One region of the Rheinheimera marina genome, then DNA from elsewhere that is predicted to be linked to it. Evidence: riboswitches for the same ligand, from Rfam matches in the RefSeq annotation. Region 1 holds a riboswitch; the other holds the start of a gene.
The links. A riboswitch is a leader RNA that binds a small molecule or an ion and turns the genes downstream of it on or off. The one in region 1 is predicted to bind thiamine pyrophosphate.
Positions count from the first base shown of each region.

Region 2: it holds a riboswitch for thiamine pyrophosphate, as region 1 does, so the genes downstream of both, ACFO3I_RS09710 (TonB-dependent receptor) here and thiC (phosphomethylpyrimidine synthase ThiC) in region 1, are expected to answer to the same signal.

Region 1 is NZ_JBHSGB010000004.1:55,665-62,422, reverse strand. It holds gene thiE (thiamine phosphate synthase) at 1-522, opposite strand, end outside; gene ACFO3I_RS03730 (thiazole synthase) at 519-1,310, opposite strand; gene thiS (sulfur carrier protein ThiS) at 1,312-1,518, opposite strand; gene ACFO3I_RS03720 (FAD-dependent oxidoreductase) at 1,515-2,636, opposite strand; gene thiC (phosphomethylpyrimidine synthase ThiC) at 2,640-4,508, opposite strand; TPP riboswitch at 4,637-4,747, opposite strand; gene ACFO3I_RS03710 (FAD-binding oxidoreductase) at 4,850-6,361, shown strand; gene ACFO3I_RS03705 (SMP-30/gluconolactonase/LRE family protein) at 6,362-6,758, shown strand, end outside.
Region 2 is NZ_JBHSGB010000010.1:12,853-19,610, forward strand. It holds gene ACFO3I_RS09695 (mechanosensitive ion channel family protein) at 1-442, opposite strand, end outside; gene ACFO3I_RS09700 (DUF432 domain-containing protein) at 442-1,248, opposite strand; gene mgtE (magnesium transporter) at 1,471-2,820, shown strand; TPP riboswitch at 2,908-3,004, shown strand; gene ACFO3I_RS09710 (TonB-dependent receptor) at 3,058-5,133, shown strand; gene ACFO3I_RS09715 (hypothetical protein) at 5,144-5,392, shown strand; gene pnuC (nicotinamide riboside transporter PnuC) at 5,389-6,006, shown strand; gene ACFO3I_RS09725 (phosphotransferase) at 5,967-6,758, shown strand, end outside.

The DNA of each region.
Region 1 (6,758 bases):
GATCAGTACCGCCTTGACCCCTTGCTGCAGCAACCAATCGGCTGCTGTGGCCGGATTGGTCTGGCTGCTTAAGTACTGTAATTCAGGCAGGTTCGGTGTCAGTACGTCAACATAAGGCCAGAACCGCTGCCAGTGCTGCGGCTGCAGCTCACTGAGCTCGCCACCGCTGCTGCACTGTTTTACCGGATCACAGACCACCAGCAGCTGTGGATTCTGTTGTTTGAGTTGCTGCACCAGGCCGATCACCCAGTCCAGCTGCTGCGGGTTGCAGAGTAAGCCGGTTTTAATCACCGCAGGGGCATGTTCTGGCAGCAGGCTTTGCGCCTGTTGTTGCAGCAGTCTGACATCGACGCTCTGGCAGGCAATTAAACCGGCTGGACCCTGGGCTGTGACCGCAGTGACCAGGGTGCACAGGTGCAGTGGCGCCAGGGCACCAAGCTGGCTGATCGTCTGCAGGTCGGCCTGAATACCGGCACCGCCGCTGTTGTCGGAGCCGGCGATACTCCAGATCACGGCAGTCATGGCTGTTCCTGCAACCAGAACGGCGTATCTGGTAATGGCGTGGACGGACAGGCCAGTTCAGTGGCTGGCATCACACCGGCAAGAAAAGCCTGACGGCCCGCTTGCACCGCCTGAGCAAAAGCGCAGGCCATTTGCACCGGGTCTCGGGCTTTGGCGACGGCGCTGTTCAGCAGTACGGCGTCAAAGCCCCATTCCATCACCTGACAGGCCTGGCTGGGTTTGCCAAGGCCAGCATCAATCACCAGCGTCGCATCCGGTAAGCGCTCCCGTAAGGTGCGAAGCGCATAAGGGTTCAGCGGGCCAAGGCCTGTTCCTATCGGCGCGGCCCAAGGCATCAGCACCTGACAGCCCAGCTGATAAAGCCGTTTGCACAGCACTAAATCGTCGGTGCAATAAGGCAACACCGCAAAACCTTCCGCCAGCAGCAGTTCGACGGCCTGCAGCAACAACAAGGGCTCGGGCTGCAGGTTGTAGTCATCGCCGGTCAGCTCCAGCTTGATCCACTGAGTTTGAAACAGCTCGCGGCTCATCCGGGCTAAGGTCAGCACTTGCTGCACTGTATGGCAGCCGGAGGTATTGGGCAGTAATGGCAGGCCAAGCTGCTGCAACTGCTGCCAGAACTGCTGGCCGCCTTGTTGCTCTGGTGCCTGTCGGCGCAGGCTTAAGGTGATCACTCCGGCCTGGCTTTGTCGCAGTGCCTGGCTCAGTTGCGCCAGGCTCGGGTACTGGGCGCTGCCAAGCCACAAGCGACTTTCGACCTCAGTGCCGTAAATCGATAGTCTGTCCATATTAACCTCCGGCAATCGGGCGCAGCAGTTCCAGCCGGTCGCCGGGTTGCAGCCTGGTGTGGCCATAGTCAGAGGCGCTCAGGTAGTGGCCATTGAGCGCCAGCACAAAACTGCCACTGAGCTGCTGTTGCTGGATAAAGTCCGCCACTGTCGTGGCTGTACTGTGCACCGGCTGGTCGTTCAGCCAAAGTTGAGCTGGTGAAGTCATTGTGAGTCCTTCTGTGGGAGTGTGGCACTTAGCTGCACAGCGGGGGCGGCTTGGGGCGCTGGCCTCTGGTGTAATTGCTGCCAGGCCAGTTCAGCCAGTTGTTTGGCGTAACAAGGGCCCAGCAGATAGCCGTGGCGGGACAGGCCGTTTAGTTGCAGCAAGCCAGGCTGCTGGCGGATTTCAGGCTGAGCTGTGGCCAGAGTGGGTCGGGCTGAGGCCTGAATGCTCAGTACCTCTGCTTCAGCAAAACCCGGATGCACCGCATACAAGGCCGACAGCAGTTCCAGCACGGAGCGCACCGCAGGCCCATGCTGACTGGCCGATTCCAGTTCTGTGGCACCGACCACATACTGATGCTCAGGTTTCGGTGCTATATACAGGCTGTACCTCGGGTGAAAAAACCGTACCGGGCGGCGCAGCTGCACTTCCGGGCAATACAGCCGGATCACTTCGCCGCGAACCGGGCGAAGCTCAGGCCAGACGGCGCTGGCGCCCAGGCCGCGACAGTCCAGCACCAGATTGGCCTGCTGCCGCTGGCCACTAAGGCTGAGGTTGCTGCCATCCAGCGTAGCTTCGGATACCGCCTGCAGCTGCACACCGCGGGCTTGCAACAACGCGCTGCTGTGGCTGAAAAAGCTTTCCGTCTGGGTCTGGCCATCGTCCGGGCACCACCAACCCTGGCTAAAGCGTCCGGCCAGTTCGGGTTCCAGCGCGGCCAGGTCGCGGCTGTTCAGTGGTTCGGCGCTGGCCTGCGGGTTTTGTGCAATGCAGCGAACCTGGTGCTGTAATTGCTCCAGTTGACTGGTATGGGCCAGCAAAATGCAGCCTTGTTGTTGTAGCCATAAACCGGGCATCTGCTGTTGCAGCTCACGCCAAAGCTGGATGCTTTGACGGGCTTGTGGCCATAGCTCTGGTGGTAGCACGGCTGATTCCGCGCTTGCGCACAGCATGGCCGCCGCCACTTTGCCGGCTGTGGGTTCAAAGCGGTTTGCCTGAACCTGCTGGTCCAGCAATCTGAGTTGCAGCGGTTTGGCCCAGCGGCGGGCCGGGTCGGTCAGATACAGCGCAGTCAGCCGGCCAGCCAGGCCAGCGCCAACAATTGTCAGGTGATAGGGCATGCCTTACTCCGGGCTGTGGTACAGCTCACTGCCAGCAGCGCGAAATTCGGCTGACTTTTGCTGCATGTGCTGCTGTGCCTGCTGCTGAATGTCCTGGCTGATTTTCATCGAGCAGAACTTGGGCCCACACATGGAGCAAAAGTGCGCCACTTTGCCGGACTCCTGTGGCAAGGTCTGGTCGTGGTAGGCCAGCGCCCGCTCCGGGTCCAGACTGAGGTGGAACTGATCGCGCCAGCGAAATTCAAAACGGGCTTTGGAGAGCGCGTCATCACGAATTTGCGCCCCCGGGTGGCCTTTGGCCAAATCGGCGGCATGGGCGGCAATTTTGTAGGCGATAAGGCCTTCTTTTACATCGTGTTTGTCCGGTAAACCCAAATGCTCTTTTGGCGTGACATAACAAAGCATGGCGCATCCGTACCAGCCAATTTGCGCCGCGCCAATGGCCGAGGTCAGATGGTCGTAACCCGGCGCTATGTCGGTGGTTAAGGGGCCTAAGGTGTAAAACGGCGCTTCAGCGCAGTGTTCCAGCTGCAGTTGCATGTTTTCACGAATGAGCTGCATTGGCACATGGCCCGGGCCTTCCACCATCACCTGCACCTCTTTGGCCCAGGCGCGGTGGGTCAGTTCGCCGAGGGTACGCAGTTCGGCAAACTGGGCTTCGTCATTGGCGTCGGCAATGGAACCAGGCCTCAGGCCATCACCCAGGCTGAAACTGACGTCGTAGCTACGCATAATGTCGCAAATCTCGTCAAAGTGCTGGTACAGGAAGTTTTCCTGGTGATGTGCCAGACACCATTTGGCCATAATGGAACCACCGCGCGACACAATGCCGGTCAGCCGTTTGGCGGTCAGCGGAATATAGGCCAGCCGTACACCGGCATGAATAGTAAAATAATCCACCCCTTGTTCGGCCTGTTCTATCAGGGTGTCGCGGAACAGCTCCCAGCTCAAGTCTTCGGCAATGCCTCCGGCTTTTTCCAGTGCCTGGTACAAAGGCACAGTGCCAATAGGCACAGGGCTGTTGCGTAAAATCCATTCGCGGGTTTGGTGAATATAACGGCCGGTCGACAGGTCCATCACCGTATCGGCGCCCCAGCGGGTCGCCCACAACAGTTTTTCCAGCTCTTGCTCAATGCTGGAGCTGACCGACGAGTTGCCGATATTGGCGTTCACTTTCACCAGAAAATTGCGGCCGATAATCATCGGCTCGGCTTCGGGGTGGTTGATATTGGCGGGCAAAATGGCGCGGCCTGCCGCAATTTCCTGCCGGACAAATTCGCCGTTGATTTCTGCTGGGATCTGCGCACCAAAGCTCTGGCCCGGATGCTGGGTTTTGGCGTCAGCTGCTGCGGCCAGGTTGGCACGCTGCATATTTTCGCGGATCGCCACGTACTCCATTTCCGCTGTCACTATGCCACGACGGGCGTAGGCCAGCTGAGTGACGGCCACGCCGGGGCGGCCACGGCGCACTGATGGCGCACGCGGAAAACGGATATCGTCCAGACTCAGGTCGCGTTGTTGCGCCTGGGCATAAGCCGACTGCAAAGCACTGAACAAGTCGGTGTCGTCGCGTTGTTCTATCCAGTGTTGGCGCAGTGGTGGCAGGCCTTGCTCAATGTTCAGTTGACTGTCCGGGCAACTGTAAGGCCCGCTGGTGTCATACACCCGCACTGGCGCATTGGGCTGGAATAATGGCTGCTCTTTGCTGCCGCCAGCCAGACTGGGCGACAGTTCAATTTCGCGCATGCCAACCCGCACACCGGGCTGGCTGCCTTCGATATAAATTTTCCGGCTGGCCGGGTAAGGCTGGCCTTGTAATTGCTGTAAAAATTCGGCCGCTTCGGCCCGGGCTAAACGTTGAGGTTTTTGCATAACTCACTCCGTGAAATAGTTAAAAATTTCAACAGAGCTTGAGGTGACGTGGACTGTGACTGACGCAAAACGGCCAGCATAACAGGCAGCCGCATAAGCCAGACTGCTGCCAGAAAGCAGGCAGACAGCGGCTTAGCGCTCTTGTTCCCTCCGCAGGTATTATCCTGTTCAGGTTCCACGGATTCCGCCAAAGGCGGTCTCAGCTGACAGTTTCCTGTGCAGCACTCCGACAAGCTAAGTGAGCGCAGTGTAAACAGATTCTGTCGCCGGACTCAAGCAATCCGCTGCAGAAAGTTTTTGTGATAAGGTGCGCGGCATTACAAAAACATCAGGTGCTGACTGTGCACAGACGAGAATTTTTTAGCCAGAGTGCAGCCTGGCTGACCGCCACTGCCGCGTTGCAGTTAACCGGCTGTCAGCTCAAGCCGGCACTGCCTGAAACGGCCGACTGGCAACAACTGCGTCAGGGCTTTAAAGGCCAGTTGTTGTTTCCGGCCGACCCGCTATTCAGCCGCTTTGCCAAAGCGGCCAACTCGCGGTTTGATGCCATTCAACCAGCGTTGATTGCCCGGCCCGTGCATGCCAGTGATGTGCAGCTGGTGCTGGCCTTTGCCTGGCAGTTTCAATTGCCGCTGGTGGGCCGTTGTGGTGGCCATAACTATGCCGGTTACTCCAGTACCCAAGGCGTATTGCTCGATTTTGCGCTGATGGATCAAATTGAGCTGCAAGGTGAAACCGCCTGGATTGGCGCTGGCGCCAAACTGGGGGATGTGTATTTTCAGCTCAGCCAACAGGGTCGTTCCATTCCGGCTGGTAGCTGTGTGGGCGTGGGCATCAGTGGCCTGACGCTGGGCGGCGGTATGGGCATGGCGGATCGTAAATACGGCCTGACCTGTGATGCTTTGCTGGAAGCCGAACTGGTGACGGCGACGGGTGAGCTGCTGCGCTGCTCAGCACAACAAAACTCAGAGCTGTTTTGGGGATTGCGGGGTGGCGGCGGAGGCCAGTTTGGTTTGGTCACCCGGCTTAAATTTCGTACCTTTGCCACGGCGGAAGTGCTGAGCTGTCATGCTTATTTTCAGTTTGAGCAGGCCTTGCCGGTGCTGAATCTTTGGCAGCATTGGAGCCGTCAGTTGCCGCGAGAGCTCTGGTCGCAGGCCGCTTTTTGGTGGACGGACGATCAAAGTAAAGCACCGGTGCTGCAAATTCGGGTCAGTAGCCTGGGGGCCACCAAAGAGTTGCAGCAGCAATGGGCCACCTGGTTGCGGCGCTTGCCGTCCCAGCCTTTTGAGCAGGACGTGGTACTGCATGACTATGCCGAATATATGCTGAGCGACTGTGCTGGCCTCGAAATGCAGCAGTGCAAACTGCCGCATCAGTCTGAGCAGGGAGTTTTACGCCGGGTGGCGATGGCCGGCAGTTCTGATTTTTTTCAGGGCCCTTTACCCAAAGCCGGGTTGGATGCCTTGCTGGACGCGGTGCAGCAGCGCCAGCAGCAAGGCCATGGCGGAGGTATTTTGCTGACGCTGATGGGCGGGGCTATCCGGGATTTGGCACATAACGACAGCGCCTTTGCGCACAGAGCTGCCGATTTTTGCACTCAGTATTTAGTGAGCCGACCAGTAGGCACCGCTGAACAGGAACTGCAACAGGCCGATTTGTGGATGGGCCAGATGCGCCTCACCATGGCGCCCTGGAGTACAGGTGGCGCTTATCTGAACTACACAGATCCGCTCTTGTCGAATTGGCCGCAGGCTTATTATGCTGACCATTACCCAAGGCTGCAGCGCCTGAAAAAACAGTACGACCCGGAAGGTATGCTGCGGTTTGCCCAAAAAATTAAGGAGGATTAAATGACGTTATGGCTCAATGCAGTGCTGGCCACTGTGGTGATGACTTCGGCACCGGCAGAGCGTGACAGTACAGATTTTGTCGGCGACGGGGTGTTTTACGCCACCATTGAAGGCCCGGCCATGGACAAGTCCGGTAATTTGTATGCGGTAAACTTAGGCTCAGAAGGCACCATTGGCAAAGTCAGCCGTGATGGCAAAGCTCAGTTGTATCTGTCATTGCCACAAGGCAGCATCGGTAATGGCATTCGCTTTGACCGGAAAGGCCAGATGTTTATTGCCGACTATACGGGTCACAATATTTGGCGTTATGACGGTAAGCAGTTGACATTGCACAGTCATGAATACCGCATGTTTCAGCCCAATGACTTGACGATCGCCGACAATGGCGTAATTTTCG
Region 2 (6,758 bases), on a different contig from region 1:
AGAGGTTTTCCGGCGTGCGGATTTTCACCGACAACAAGTCAATGGACAGTATTTCGCCTGTGGTGCTGCCGACCCGGATGGTGTCACCAATCTGAAACGGGCGTTCACCAATTAAGAACAAGCCGCTGATCAGGTTTGATACCGAGGTTTGTGAGGCAAACCCCAAGGCGACTGACAGTACCCCGGCTGCACCTAACAGTACGCCCAGGTTAAAGCCCAGTTGTTTCAGGGCGGTGGCGATAAACAGCGCCAGCACCAGCCAATACACCAGCCGTTTTGTTAAGGACGCATGATGAGGGCTGAATTTTTTTAAGCTGAGTTTAAAGGCGGCTTTTGACAGCAGGCTGGCCGCCAGAAAGCCAAAAGCAAACAGCAGCACTGCACGTAACAGTTGGAAAAAACTCTGGGAGTCAAAGTAATTCAGAATGGTATCCAGCGACATCAACTGCGCTCCGTATGTTGAAATAAATCACTGAAGACACGGAATAAACCGTGTTTTTCGAATGCCTGTCTTGGCCGGCTTAAGCGGATAGCATTCGCGTGTCCGGGAGGCATTTGTTTATGAATGTTTAAGCGTGACAACTCTGCGTCATTCTGATGATCAATCTGTACTAAATCTGTCCAGAGCGAACCATCTGGCAGGCCATATAACGACAGAAACGGCAATGGCAGGCTGAGTTTTTCAATACTCATCATCTGGCTGGAGTTGTTCTTCACCCGAATTGGGGTGATAGCCCGGTGCGCGCGGGCAGGCAATTCCTCTTTACTGTGTCTGGCCTGGGTTTTGTCGGCATAACACAGCTCACCCGCCTGTGTGTTCGGGCCAAACCAGGTGTCAGACAAGCGTTGGGTGGGTAGTTCCTGCAGCAGAATATCCGGTTGCTTCAACTCAAGCCTTATCACCACAGGGCTGCTGATGTAAAAGGTCACTTCTTCACCCACAGGTAAATACACTGGCTGGCGGGTTTTCACCACCACAGGCCTGTCTTGCAACAAGGGCGTCAGGCAAAACTGCAATGGTTCGTGGGTGAACACATAGCGGCTGAAGACCTTGTGCAGTGGCCACTCCGGCAAGTAACTGGCGTGAGCCATATTTTGTTCCGGTTCGGTCAGCTGCTCGGTATGCAGCCACCATTCACCGGTTTTGCGCTGTAAATACACAACCAAAGGACCTATCTGCAGCCGTACGACTTGTTGATGATTCAGCGTTTGTGCTTGCCACCACTGGCTCTGCGGATCCAGCCACATAGAAATTCCTTGCAGGGGTTAAGTTGAGGTTCAGGCCGTTAACGCGTAAAATAATGCGCGTTTTTCACCGACTCAGCAATGAGTTAGCACACAAACCCTGAAGGAGAGTCCGTTTTATGGACGTGCCCAGTCACAGGCCTGGCCTGAATTCAACTCGTCAATTATTTATCTGGTTGTAGTGATTGGTTCCTGCCTCACGACAACCGCTAGTCTGAGGTAATTATGGAACTTCTGGTATTGATCCATCTGTTACGGGCGGCTCTGGAAAGCGGCGACTTTTCTGAGTTGGCCGATAAACTGGCCGACACCCACCCAGCCGATTTGGCTGCGGCGCTGGCGGAATTCTCACCGGCACACCAATGGCAGTTACTGACCCAGTGCCCGTTGGCACGTCAGGCCGAAATTTTTGTCTATTTGCCGCTGGAGCAGCAAGTGCAGCTGGCACACAGCATCAGCCGGGCCCGCTTTACGCCTCTGATCCGGCAGATGTCGTCGGATGAACGGGCGGACTTATTTAACAAATTCTCTGACGAGCAGAAACAAGCCTTGTTGCCTGCCTTGGCACAGGCGGAACGCGACGACATTCTGAGTTTGTCGTCCTATTCCGAAGGCACTGCCGGCGCCATTATGAGCTCGGACTATGCTATGCTGTCGCCGCACCTGACGGTCAGTGAAGCCATTGAGGTACTGCGTCATGAGGCGCCGGACAAAGAAACCATTTATTTGTCCTATGTGGTCGACGAGAAAAGAGCATTAATTGGTGCCTTGTCACTGCGTGAACTGATCCTGGCGCCTGCTTCTGCGTTAGTTGATGACGTGATGAAGCATGACCCAATTCAGGTGACGGCAGACAGTTCTCAGGAAGAGGTGGCGGCACTGATTGCCCGCTACGACTTGCTGGCAATTCCTGTAGTGAATCAGCAAGGGCAATTGGTTGGTATTGTCACCCACGATGATGCGATGGACGTTGCAGCCGCCGAAGCCACCGAAGATTTCCACAAAACCGCCACCATAGGTAAGTTAGAAGGCAGTGTCAAAGACGCCAAAATCAGCCTGCTGTATCGCAAACGAGTGGTCTGGCTGGTGGTACTGGTGTTTGGCAATATTTTCTCCGGTGCTGGCCTGGCTCTGTTTGAACAAGTGATTTCCCAACATATTGCGCTGCTGTTTTTCCTGCCGTTGCTGATTGCCAGTAGCGGTAATGCCGGCGCCCAGTCGGGCACCCTGATGGTGCGTGCTTTGGCGACTGGGGACGTTAAATTGCGGGACTGGGGCAAAATGCTGGGCAAAGAGGTGCTGATTGCCAGCCTGCTGGGCCTGACCATGGCGGCGGCTGTGTCAGGGCTTGGCTTCCTGCGCGGCGGTGCCGATATCAGTGTAGTGGTGGCCGCCACCATGTTGTTGGTGGTGATGATCGGCAGTCTGATTGGCTTGTCGTTGCCGTTTTTACTGAGTCGTTTTGGCATGGACCCGGCCACCGCCAGTGGCCCTTTGATCACCTCAATTGCTGACGTGGCTGGTGTGGTGATTTATTTCTCCATTGCCAGCTGGTACTTAGAACTGGTGTTGTAAAGCGCCGGTGTTCTGTGTGTATACCCAAGTACGACAAAAGTTTTAGCCATCCGGATTGTCGCTCTCAAAAAAAGCCGTTATAGTGCGCGGCGAACCAAGGGGTGCGAAAGCTGAGACGCCGTCAGGCGAACCCTTAGAACCTGATCCGGATCATACCGGCGGAGGGATGGTACTAACCTCATTTCCTTTTGCTCTGGTGATCCTACGTTTTTCTGATTTCACTGGAGTAAGTCACAAATGCGTAGATTATCCCGTCTATTCATTGCGTTAAGCGCAGTCAGCTGTGCTTTTGTTCAGGCCGATGACAGCGTGGTGGAAACCATCGAAGTTAAAGGCGATTTTCGTAGCCAGCAACTCAATAAAATTCCAGGCAGCATTGCGGTCTTTACCGACGCCGATATGCAGCGCCAGAATGCCCAGCATCTGGATGATTTACTGCAACAGGCAGCCAACCTGAATTTCTCGGCCGGCGCCTCCCGCGGCCGCTTTCTGCAAGTGCGTGGCGTTGGCGAGCGTAGCGAGTTTGTCGACAGCATCAACCCGTCAGTCGGGGTGCTGATTGACGGCATCGATTATTCCATTCTGGGTGTCAGTTCTTTGTTTGATCTGGAGCAGGTGGAAGTATTCCGTGGCCCGGAGGCGACCCGATTTGGTGCCAATGCTATGGCAGGCATGCTGAATTTACAGTCGCGCCGGGCCGACTTTGACCCAAGCGGCGAACTGGCAGCAACCTTTGCCAACTACGACAGCCTGCAATTGAGTGCAGCCTATGGTCAGGGTCTGACCGACAAACTGGCCTTCCGGCTGGCAGTTGATCATCAGCAGTCGGACGGCTTTATCGACAACAACTACCTGCAGCGCGACGACACCAACAACATTGATGAAACCACGGCCAAACTGGCGTTGCGTTATCTGGCGACCGAACAGTTGACGCTGGATTGGGTGACGCATTGGCGTGACCTGGATAATGGCTATGATGCCTTTTCGCTGGACCGTAACCGTACCACCTTGTCGGACCAACCCGGGCAGGACCAGCAGCGCAGCCAGGGCTCAATGCTGAGCGCGGATTACAGCGGTTTTGGCTTTGCACGTTTATTCAGCCAGCTGAGTTACCTGAACGCCGATACCGATTATGGTTTTGATGAAGACTGGAGCTATGACGGCATTCATCCGGATGGGTACAGTACGACGGACCGCTATTTACGCGACCGCTCCCACTGGAGTGCCGAACAGCGCCTGGTTAGTTCTACCGATCGCCATTGGGTAGCGGGTTGGTACCACAGCCAGCAAAAGACCGACTTAGAGCGGCAGTACTGGGACTGGGACGCCTGGGCGCCAGCGCAGTTTTTCAGTCATTTTGAACGCAAAAACAGTGCGCTGTTTGGTGAGCTGAGCCTGGCGCTGGCTTCGGATTTGGAGCTGACCTTGGGAGGTCGCGCGGAGCGTTATCAGGATCAGTATAGTGACAGCAAAGGCATAACGCGGCAGGACGATGACTGGATGTTCGGCGGCAAGGCCAGCCTGAGTTATCAACTGAGCGACAGAGCCAGCCTGTATGGCTTGGTGTCGCAAGGTTACAAAGCGGGTGGGGTGAACGGTGAAGCCTTAGGCAAAGCCGACGCCACCGGTTCTGCCGCCCTGGCTGACTACTTACGTGAACGCGCCAGCTTTGCTCCGGAAACCTTGCTGAATACCGAGTTTGGCGTCAAAGCCAGTAACGCGGAGCAGACTCTGGTGAGCCGGGTTGCGCTTTTTGCCATGTGGCGGGACGATATGCAAGTGAACAGCTGGGTCACGCGTGACCAGATGTTTATCGGCTTTATCGACAATGCGGCGTCGGGCCGTAATTATGGCCTGGAGCTGGAGAGCCGTTACCAGTTCAGACCGGACTGGACTTTGTACGGGACTCTGGGGTTACTTCGCAGCGAAATTCGTGGTTTTATCACCGAAGAAGGTGTCGACAAAACCGGGCGGGATCAGGCGCACGCACCTGACTATCAATATCAACTGGGGTCTGAATGGCTACTGGCGGAGCGCTGGAGCCTGAACCTGGCACTGCAGAGTAAAGCGGCGTTTTATTATTCCGACAGTCATGACGCCAAATCGGATCAGATGCATTTGGTCAACCTGCGCCTGCAATACCAGCTTGACCAATGGCAGTTTGCGCTGTGGAGCCGCAATGCGTTGAATGAAGACTATGGTGTGCGTGGTTTCTATTTCGGCAATGACCCACGAGATGGCTACGCTGAGCATACCTATGAGCAATTGGGTGAACCGCGCCGTCTTGGCGTCAGTGCCCGTTACCAGTTCTGAGGAGAGCCAAATGCAATTATCTATTGAGATCAGTAAGTACCCACTGACCGAACACTACATTGAGCCGATTAAAGGCTTTATTGAGTTGCTGAACCAGAAACCGGAACTGCATGTGATCACCAATACCCTGAGTACTCAGGTGTTTGGTGACTATGACCAGGTGATGGCGGCGCTGTCGGAAGGCATTCGCTGGTCCTTTGAACGCTATGGCAAAGTAGTGTTTGTGGTGAAATTTCTGCATGGTGATCTGCGACCATGACCGCACTCTGGCAGCAGCTTTTTGCCGATATGGCGCTGATGACACAGCTGGAACTGCTGGCTGTGTTGTCTGCGCTGGCTTATGTGTTGCTGGCGTTAAAGCAAAGCTTATGGTGCTGGCCGGCCGCGCTGCTCAGCACCTTGTTGTACAGCCATATCATGTGGCATTCGGCGCTGCTGTCCGACGCTTTACTGCAGATTTATTATGCCGGTATGGCGCTGTACGGCTGGTATAACTGGCGTCGGTTGCAGCAACAACAGTCCCATCAGCACGGTATGACGGAGTTCAGTCTGGTGTTTCATGGTCGCCTAATTGCGGCGACAGCCGGTGCAGGTTTACTGTTGGGTTACCTGATGAACCGTTACACCCAGGCTGATTTTGCCTGGGTGGATGCACAAACCACCACCTTCAGCGTACTGGCGACGTTTTTGGTGGCACGCAAAGTGGTGTCGAACTGGTTGTATTGGGTGGTCATTGATGCGGTATGTATTTATGTCTATATCGAAAAACACCTGTATTTCACCACTGCACTTTTTGTACTCTACACCCTGATAGCATTGGCAGGGTTTTTCTTATGGCGACAGAGTTACCGGCAGCAACAGCAACCAGCTTGATTTGGGCGTTATGCCAAAGGCTGGAGTTTTTTGCTGAGCATCAGCCGTTACAACTGGAGCAATTGACCTTTGGTCAGCTAACGCAAACCTTTAGGGTCAAGACTGATCAAGGCCACTACGCAGTGCGGCACTATGCGGATTCAGTGTTGCCTGTGCGTCGTCAGCAAGAGCTGCGCTGCCAGCATGCGGCTGCAGCTGCCGGCTTGGCGCCTGCGCCTTTATGTCTGAACAACCATCAGCGGATGCTGGTGTGTGAGTATTTATCGGACGCCGAACATACCAGTGCAGACAAGCTACATCAGCATCTGGCGACTGTGTTAGCCAGGTTGGCTGTATTGCATCAGTTAAAGGTGCAAACCCCAGTGCTGGACCCCTGGCTTTATTTGCAGCATTTAAAACAACAACTCAGCATGGATTGGGCCACAGCCGACGAGTCGCTGTACCAGCAGTTGCTGGAACAAGCGCGTCAGTTGCAATTTTTCCTGCCTGAGGTTGGCTTGTGTCATATGGACCTGAATCCGGCCAACCTGCTTTGGTCGGCAGGTCAGCTCTGGCTGATCGATTTTGAATACTGTCAGTTGGCCGATATTTGTTTCGACCTGGCAAGCTTATGCTGGAACTATGGGTTGGACGAGGAAGCCGAGCAGCATGTATTGGCCTTGTATACACAAGCGCGAGGTAAACAAGCCAGCGCCATCGACAAGCACAAATACCAGCTGGTCAAACGACTGACCTTGGGGTTTGCCTGGTTA